DNA from 2 places in the Streptomyces sp. NBC_01267 genome. Region 1 is predicted to be linked to the other one. Evidence: riboswitches for the same ligand, from Rfam matches in the RefSeq annotation. Region 1 holds a riboswitch; the other holds the start of a gene.
The links. A riboswitch is a leader RNA that binds a small molecule or an ion and turns the genes downstream of it on or off. The one in region 1 is predicted to bind cobalamin.
Positions count from the first base shown of each region.

Region 1 (4,181 bases):
GCAGCAACTGGTTCGTCAAGGACCTCCCGCTGCTGCTCGCCTTCGCGGTGCTGGCGGCGTACACCTACTCCTCCGGGCTGCGCGCCCCCGCGCTGATCGCCTTCGTCAAGGACGGGCTGATCTACCTGGTCATCCTGGTGGCGATCATCTACATCCCGATGAAGCTGGGCGGCTTCCATGACATCTTCGCCAAGGCCGGTGACGCGTTCGCGCAGACCAACCCGGCGACGGGTAAGCCACGCGGCGCGCTGGCGCCGGGCGCCGCGGGTCAGTGGGGGTACGCGACGCTCGCGCTCGGCTCGGCGCTCGCGCTGTTCATGTATCCGCACTCGATCACCGCGACGCTCTCCTCGCGCAGCCGCAATGTGATCCGGCGCAACACCGCGATCCTGCCGCTGTACTCGCTGATGCTGGGGCTGCTCGCGCTGCTCGGCTTCATGGCGATCGCCGCCGGGGTCAAGGTGAAGAACGGACAGCTGGCGATCCCGCAGCTCTTCGAGAACATGTTCCCCGACTGGTTCGCGGGGGTGGCCTTCGCCGCCATCGGCATCGGCGCGCTGGTTCCCGCGGCGATCATGTCCATCGCGGCGGCGAACCTCTTCACCCGCAACATCTACAAGGACTTCATCAAACCGGAGGCGACACCCGCCCAGGAGGCCAAGGTCTCCAAGCTGGTCTCGCTCGTGGTGAAGGTCGGCGCGCTGCTCTTCGTCCTCGCCATGGACCCGACCGTCGCGATCAACTTCCAGCTCCTCGGCGGCATCTGGATCCTCCAGACGATGCCGGCACTGGTCGGCGGGCTGTTCACCCGGTGGTTCCACCGCTGGGCGCTGCTCGCGGGCTGGGCGGTCGGCATGGCGTACGGGACGCTGGCCGCGTACGGCGTGGCGAGCCCGACGCAGGCGCACTTCGGCGGCTCCTCCAAGGAGATCCCGGGCATCGGCCAGATCGGCTACATCGGGCTGACCGCGTTCGTGCTGAACGTGGTGGTGACGCTGGTGCTGACGGTCGTGCTCAACGCGGTCAAGGCCCCGGCCGGCATCGACGAGACCTCGCCGGAGGACTACACGGCGGACGCCGGCGACGAGGACGTACAGGTCGACCTCCCGCCGGCCACCGTCGGCGCCCCCGGCGGTCACTGAGACCGACCGGCAGGCCGCATGAGGGCCGCCGCGCCTCTCCCCCGGGGAGGCGCGGCGGCCCTTCCGCTGTATCCCCGGGCCCGCGCGCGGCGAAGGCCTCCGAGGGGGTCTCAGGGCTCGTTCCGCCGACCCGGCGGCCATGGGTGGGGGCTCACCGGATTCCCGTGCGACCGGGCTTCGTACGGACTCCTGAGAGGCCCCTGAGAGCCGATCCCAGGCGCTCTCCGGTCCCGTACGTCCGGGGGTCCTGAACGGACACGACACAACATATGGGGGGTGCGATATCGAGCGGCCCCCACATGTATGCTCATCCTCGCTGTCGTCGCAGGGGAATCCGGTGCGAATCCGGAACTGTCCCGCAACGGTGTGATCAGTGCGCTTTTGCGCACCGTGGAGTCCGAGGACCTGCCGACCGCGCATCCGGCTCGACCGATCCGGATGAGACACGTCCGGGCCTCGCGGTTGGGCCTGCGGATGCTGTGCGGTGTGCTGCTCTTCGCTGTGCCCGTACGCACCCGTGCCTCCCGCCGGCCCCCAGCCGAGCGAGGGAGAGCGCACCGTGACCATCGCGCCCACCGCACCTGCCGCAGAACAGGTGACGGACGCCCCGGGAACCGTACTGCTGCGGACCCTGACCGACCTCACCGCCGACCTCACCGACACCGACCCCGGCAAGGTCGCCGCCGCCGCGCTGCGCGGGCGCAACGCCACGTCGGACGAGGCCGAGCTGCGTGAGCTGGCCACCGAGGCGGCAGCCGGTCTGATCTCCGAGGACCCCGCGTACTCGCGGCTCGCCGCCCGGCTGCTCACCCGGTCCATCGCGGACGAGGCGGCCGGGCAGGGCGCGGTGTCCTTCTCCGCCTCGGTCGGCGTCGGGCACCGGGAGGGCCTGATCGGGGACCGCACGGCCGGCTTCGTCACCCTGCACGCCGCCCGGCTCGACGCCCTGATCGACACCGCGGCCGACGACCGCTTCGGCTACTTCGGGCTGCGCACCCTGTACAGCCGCTACCTGCTGCGTCACCCGCTGACCCGCCAGGTCATCGAGACGCCCCAGCACTTCATGCTGCGGGTCGCCTGCGGTCTGGCCGAGGACGACTCGGTACGCGCCCTGGACGAGGTCGCCGCGCTGTACGGGCTGATGAGCCGCCTCGACTACCTGCCCTCCTCCCCCACGCTCTTCAACTCGGGCACCCGGCACCCGCAGATGTCCTCCTGCTACCTGCTGGACTCGCCGCTGGACGAGCTGGACTCGATCTACGGCCGCTACCACGAGGTCGCGCGCCTCTCGAAGCACGCGGGCGGCATCGGCCTCTCGTACTCCCGCATCCGCTCCCGCGGTTCGCTCATCCGCGGCACCAACGGGCACTCCAACGGGATCGTCCCCTTCCTCAAGACGCTGGACGCCTCGGTCGCCGCGGTGAACCAGGGCGGCCGGCGCAAGGGCGCCGCGGCCGTCTACCTGGAGACCTGGCACTCCGACATCGAGGAGTTCCTGGAGCTGCGCGACAACACGGGTGAGGACGCCCGGCGTACGCACAACCTCAACCTGGCGCACTGGGTGCCGGACGAGTTCATGCGCCGGGTCGACGCGGACGGCACCTGGTCGCTGTTCTCCCCCGCCGACGTGCCCGACCTCGTCGACCTGTGGGGGGACGCGTTCGACGCGGCGTACCGCAAGGCCGAGGCCGACGGGCTGGCGCAGAAGACCATCCAGGCCCGGGAGCTGTACGGCCGCATGATGCGGACCCTCGCGCAGACCGGCCAGGGCTGGATGACCTTCAAGGACGCGTCGAACCGTACGGCCAACCAGACCGCGGAGCCCGGCTCGGTCGTCCACTCGTCGAACCTCTGCACCGAGATCCTGGAGGTGACGAACGACGGTGAGACCGCCGTCTGCAACCTCGGCTCGGTGAACGTCGCCGCGTTCGTCTCCGGTGACTCCATGGACTGGGAGCGCCTCGACGAGACCGTCCGCACCGCGGTCACCTTCCTCGACCGGGTCGTGGACATCAACTTCTACCCGACCGACCAGGCGGGCCGCTCCAACGCCAAGTGGCGTCCGGTGGGCCTGGGTCTGATGGGTCTCCAGGACGTCTTCTTCAAGCTGCGGATGCCCTTCGACTCCCCGCAGGCGAGGGCGCTCTCCACCCGGATCTCCGAGCGGATCATGCTCGCCGCCTACGAGGCGTCCTGCGACCTCGCGGAGCGCAGTGGCCCGCTCCCCGCCTGGGAGAAGACGCGTTCGGCGCAGGGTGTGCTGCACCCCGACCACTTCGACACCGAGCCTGCCTGGCCCGCGCGCTGGGACGCGCTGCGCGCCCGGATCGCGAAGACCGGCATGCGCAACTCGCTGCTCCTCGCCATCGCGCCGACCGCGACGATCGCGTCGATCGCCGGGGTGTACGAGTGCGTCGAGCCGCAGGTCTCCAACCTCTTCAAGCGCGAGACGCTCTCGGGTGAATTCCTCCAGGTCAACGCGTACCTGGTGAACGAGCTGAAGGAACTGGGCGTCTGGGACGCGCAGTCCCGCGAGGCGCTGCGCGAAGCCAGCGGCTCGGTGCAGGGGTTCAGCTGGATCCCCGCGGAGGTGCGGGCGCTGTACCGCACCGCGTGGGAGATCCCGCAGCGCGGCCTGATCGACATGGCGGCGGCCCGTACGCCGTACCTCGACCAGAGCCAGTCGCTGAACCTCTTCCTGGAGACGCCGACCATCGGGAAGCTCTCCTCGATGTACGCGTACGCCTGGAAGCAGGGGCTGAAGACGACGTACTACCTGCGCTCGCGCCCGGCGACCCGGATCGCGCGCGCCGCCGCCGCCCCCATTCCCGCACAGCAGGCTCCCGCCGCCCCGGTCGCCGACGCGGACGCGATCGCCTGCTCCCTTGAGAACCCCGAGTCCTGCGAGGCCTGCCAGTAATGAGCACCGATTCCGCCAACTCCCAGAAGAACCTGCTCGATCCGGGCTTCGAACTGACGCTGCGCCCGATGCGTTACCCGGACTTCTACGAGCGCTACCGCGACGCGATCAAGAACACC
Region 1 covers NZ_CP108455.1:5,339,874-5,344,054, reverse strand. Annotated here, with positions in the region: gene mctP (monocarboxylate uptake permease MctP) at 1-1,142, shown strand, start outside; cobalamin riboswitch at 1,415-1,569, shown strand; gene OG709_RS24520 (ribonucleoside-diphosphate reductase subunit alpha) at 1,702-4,062, shown strand; gene OG709_RS24515 (ribonucleotide-diphosphate reductase subunit beta) at 4,062-4,181, shown strand, end outside.

Region 2 (4,181 bases), 1.7 Mb from region 1:
GACATAAGGGCCGTTGGCGCCGTCGGCCTTGCGGTGGGCGGGCAGCCACTGGTCCATCCTGCCGTTGTTCCACGCCTCGTGCTGCACGGACCAGGCGTGGCTGGTGGACGGGATGGCCTGGGCGCTGGAGGTATGGGTGTCCAGGTGGAACGGCAGCAGGTAGCCCTTGGGGTTCACCGCGTCGGGCTGATAGAAGACCGAGCGGCCGTTGTCCAGCTTCTGCGCGTGCGGGTCACTGAATCCGCGTACGCCGGAGAGCGTGCCGAAGTAGTGGTCGAAGGAGCGGTTCTCCTGCATCAGCATCACGACGTGTTCGATGTCGCGCATGGAGCCGTGGCGCGGCGGACCGGCCGCCACGGCCTTCTGCACGCTGGGTGGCAGCAGTGAGAGTGCGGCAGCGCCACCGACGGCACCGGCCGCTGATCCAAGGAGTCTGCGTCGCGTCAACTCGGCCATGAACGTCCCCTTCTCGATCGAGCTCGGTTCGAGTCCTGCTTCCGGACCCGACGGAACTCTTCCGGGCCCGGGTGTGAGGCGGAGGAAGGAGGAGATGAACAGGTGGCCAATACACCGGTGGCCGCGGTGCTCCCCGATCCTCCCGTGCGGATCGTGCGGATCGTGCGGATCGTGCGGATCATGCGGATCGGTCCGGGCCCCGGACGGGCCCGGACGCGCAGAACCCGCCTGGACCGTGGTCCGGCGGGTTCTGTCCCGGTGTGTCAGCCGTCAACTGTTGCGCCGTCAGCTCACCGGTGCGGTGTTGCGTAGGGCGGTGCTGTCCTCGCTGCGGGCCGGGACCGTACGCGGTATGAGATGCCGTTCGGCGAGGTGGCCGAAGAGCAGCCCGAAGGCGGTCCACAGCGTGAACTGGATGGCGAGTGCCGAGAGCCGGAACCGCCAGAGCAGCGTGGCCGGGAAGTCCTTCGGCACCTCGTTGATCGTCGGCAGGAACGCGTACGCCAGCCCGACCGCCACGAGGAACGCGGCCCCGGCCGTGATCGTGGCGTTCCAGTTGCCCAGACGGGGCGCCAGCCGCTTGCCCACCAGCACGGCGGCGACGGCGAGCAGCACGCTGAGCACGATCATCAGGAAGTACAGGGTGGTGCGTTTGCCGATGGTGTCGGGGCTGCCGACGGACGGCGGGTTCGCCGGGTACTTCAGGAAGGGCACGAGGTACACGGCGATCAGCGCGCTGACCGAGATCAGCACGGCGGTGGCACGCGGGCCGAACCTGCCGATACGGCCGAGTGCGACGCAGAACGCGAGCGCGGCGATGCCACCGACCGCGACACCGAAGACGAGCACCCCGGTGGCCAGCCCGGCCGTGGACTGGAGCGAACGGCTGACCAGTTCCTCTTCGTGCTCATGGCTGTGCGAGCCCTCGAAGGCGATGGCCGAGTCCACCTGCGGCTCACCGAGCAGATAGGCGACGATCAGCGCCAGCACACCGGCGACGAGCCCGGCGAGCATGCCACGGACCAGCAGGGCCCGGACGGATATGGAGTTCATGGAAGCGGATCCCCCGGGCGTCAGTGGCAGGGGAAGCCGAGGAGATGACGGCCGTCGTGAACCCACTCGTGCACGTCCGAACCGGAGACGAGCGAGGTCGCGCCCTGCTCGGCGCCGACGAAGTACAGCAGGATGAGCATGAGGATCCCGAAGAAGACCGCCCACGGGGCGATGGCCTTGAGGGAGATGGGTGCGATCGCCGGAGTGGCGGGGGCACTCGGGGTGGGGGCAAGGGTGTTTGCCATGGCAGAACCTCCTGGGGAACACGCGTCCCGATCGTGGTACCTGAGACGAAGGCGCTGGGTCTGACTTCCCGGGTTTCGGGTTCACAGTGGCGCGACCGTGCCGGATTCTCACCGGACTTCCGTCACACCTTCGTCGTGTCCACGTGACGGTACCGCCTGCCCGTCCACTCCGCTACGGCGCACCGGCGGTCCGGCAACGCACCGTGACCCGGACCCGCACCCCCCAACCCCCGTGATGTGCCCGCCTCATGAGGGACCGGAGAACGCGACCGGTGCAGGGATGGCAGTACGAGTGATGTGGGTCTCACCAGCGTGGCGCAGCAACACGGGACCGACGCCGGAGAGCGCCGGGAATCACACGGCCGGGCCGCCTCTGAGGGAATGATCGCTGTTCATGGCAGGCTGAACCCCTTGTGCACCATCAACATCTACAGACGCAAAGGACAGGGCGGACATGGGTGAGCTGATTCTCGTGCGGCACGGTGAGACCAGCTGGAGCCGCACGATGAAACACACCAGCTGGACGGATCTTCCGCTGACGGCGTTCGGTGAGGACCAGGCGCGCGCGGTCGCCCCGCTGCTGGCCGAGCGCCGGATCGCCCTCACCCTGACCAGCCCCCTCGCCCGCGCCAGGCGCACCGCCGAGCTGGCCGGGCTCAGCCCCGCGTACCCCGACACCGACCTGCACGAATGGGACTACGGGGCGTACGAGGGCATCACCACCGTGGAGATCCACCGGGACCGGCCCGACTGGGACCTGTGGACCGACGGGGTGGCCGAGGGCCCGCCCGAGCACCCCGGTGAGACCCCCGAGCAGGTCGGCGCGCGAGCGGACCGGGTGCTGGCCACCGTCGACAAGGCGCTGCGCGACGCCGACCTCGACGGGCAGGGCGGAGACGTCGTGGTGGTCGGCCACGCCCATTTCCTGCGGGTGCTGACCGCTCGCCGCCTCGGGCTCCCGGCGTCCGGCGGATCGCTCTTCCGGCTGGACACCGCGTCGGTGAGCCGGATCGGTACCGAGCACGGCCGTCCCGTCGTCGCCGCGTGGAATCAGGTGCCCGCCGTCACGGCGTGACGGCTCCGACCCCCGCCGTGGTCTCCACTTCGAGCAGTGAGGCGCTCTGCCGCTCGGCCTCGAAGGCGGCGTGGCCGCCGCGCAACCCGAACAGCCGCTTGCCGAGCAGGATGTACAGGACGGCCAGGATGTTGATCGTCAGGGTGGCGATCTTCAGCCAACTGACCTTCTCGGTCAGCTCGTAGACCTCCAGGGGCAGGAAGACGGCGGTCGCCACCACGGTCAGGTACTCGGCCCAGCGCTTGGCCCGCCACAGCCCGACACCTTCGATGATCTCGATCAGCGCGTACGCCAGCAGCAGTACGGCCACCAGCATCAGCGTGGAGTGCTTGTAGCCGAAGGTCTTCTGAATCGTGCCGACCACCGGCGAGTGGTCCAGGTCGTAGTGGAAGTGCCGGAACACCGGACGCAGCACGTCCAGGTTCTCGTCGAAGAGCCTGCGCACCGCGTCCTGGCTGTTGCTGAACTTCCATACGGCCACCGCCGCCAGCACGATGAACACCCCGCGCACCGCCCGCTCCACGGCGAGGAAGCGCAGGATGAACAGGTCGCGCAGCACCTTGCCGCGCGGTACGAGCGGGGCCTCGTCCGCGGGGCCCGATCCGTGCGGGTCGCCCAGGGCGAAGTCCCCGCACCGCAGACAGCGCCAGGCCTCGCCCAGCCGCGTCTCGGCGCGCAGCCGCTCCGCCAGTTCCGGCTCCTGCGGGACATAGGTCACGTGCCCGCGCCGTGCGCAGGTGCGCCGGTCCCAGTCGATCTTCAGCATTCGTTTCCCCGTGAGTCAGTGGTCGTGTGCGTACGTTCTGCGGACGGTCGGCCGGGACCCGCACGTATGTGCTGGGCGCAGCCTCGGCCCGGACCGTAGCAACGCATGTTATGCGCCAGATGGCGAGCCGCCCCAGGCGATCCCTTGACGCCGGCGATCACGCTCTGGAATTGTCCCGACGCAGTGAGCCGCAAGTGCATGCTTCGCCCCACATCGGAGGATGGACATGAACGTGACCGCCCAGGAAGAACTCCGGACCGAGGCCTCCCAGGTGCTCGATCTCACCATCGGTGAGCTGGAGACGGAAATCCCGGACTACGAGAGCGCCCGCCCCATCAGCTGTATGGCCGGCGGCTACTGCCTTCCGTAACCGGCGGACGGCAGGCTGTGCGCCAGTCACCCGAACTGCCCCCGGCCGCCGCGCGGTTGATCCGCGCGGCGGCGCGGGGAGGGGCCACGGAGGCCTTTCCGCCCGTGGTCACCGCGGGGCCTGACGGCACGGTGGCCAGGGACCCGGGCCCCCACGGGGAGGCCGTTGCCCATCGGCTCGGCGAGCTGCTGGCCGGACCCGCCTTCACTCCGCTGC
Region 2 covers NZ_CP108455.1:6,999,288-7,003,468, forward strand. Annotated here, with positions in the region: gene OG709_RS31415 (alkaline phosphatase family protein) at 1-456, opposite strand, end outside; gene OG709_RS31420 (CbtA family protein) at 742-1,509, opposite strand; gene OG709_RS31425 (CbtB domain-containing protein) at 1,530-1,754, opposite strand; adenosylcobalamin (AdoCbl) riboswitch at 1,757-1,901, opposite strand; gene OG709_RS31430 (histidine phosphatase family protein) at 2,209-2,829, shown strand; gene OG709_RS31435 (DUF2127 domain-containing protein) at 2,819-3,592, opposite strand; gene OG709_RS31440 (hypothetical protein) at 3,822-3,965, shown strand; gene OG709_RS31445 (DUF4135 domain-containing protein) at 3,983-4,181, shown strand, end outside.
Region 2: another riboswitch for cobalamin. It lies ahead of OG709_RS31425 (CbtB domain-containing protein); the one in region 1 lies ahead of OG709_RS24520 (ribonucleoside-diphosphate reductase subunit alpha).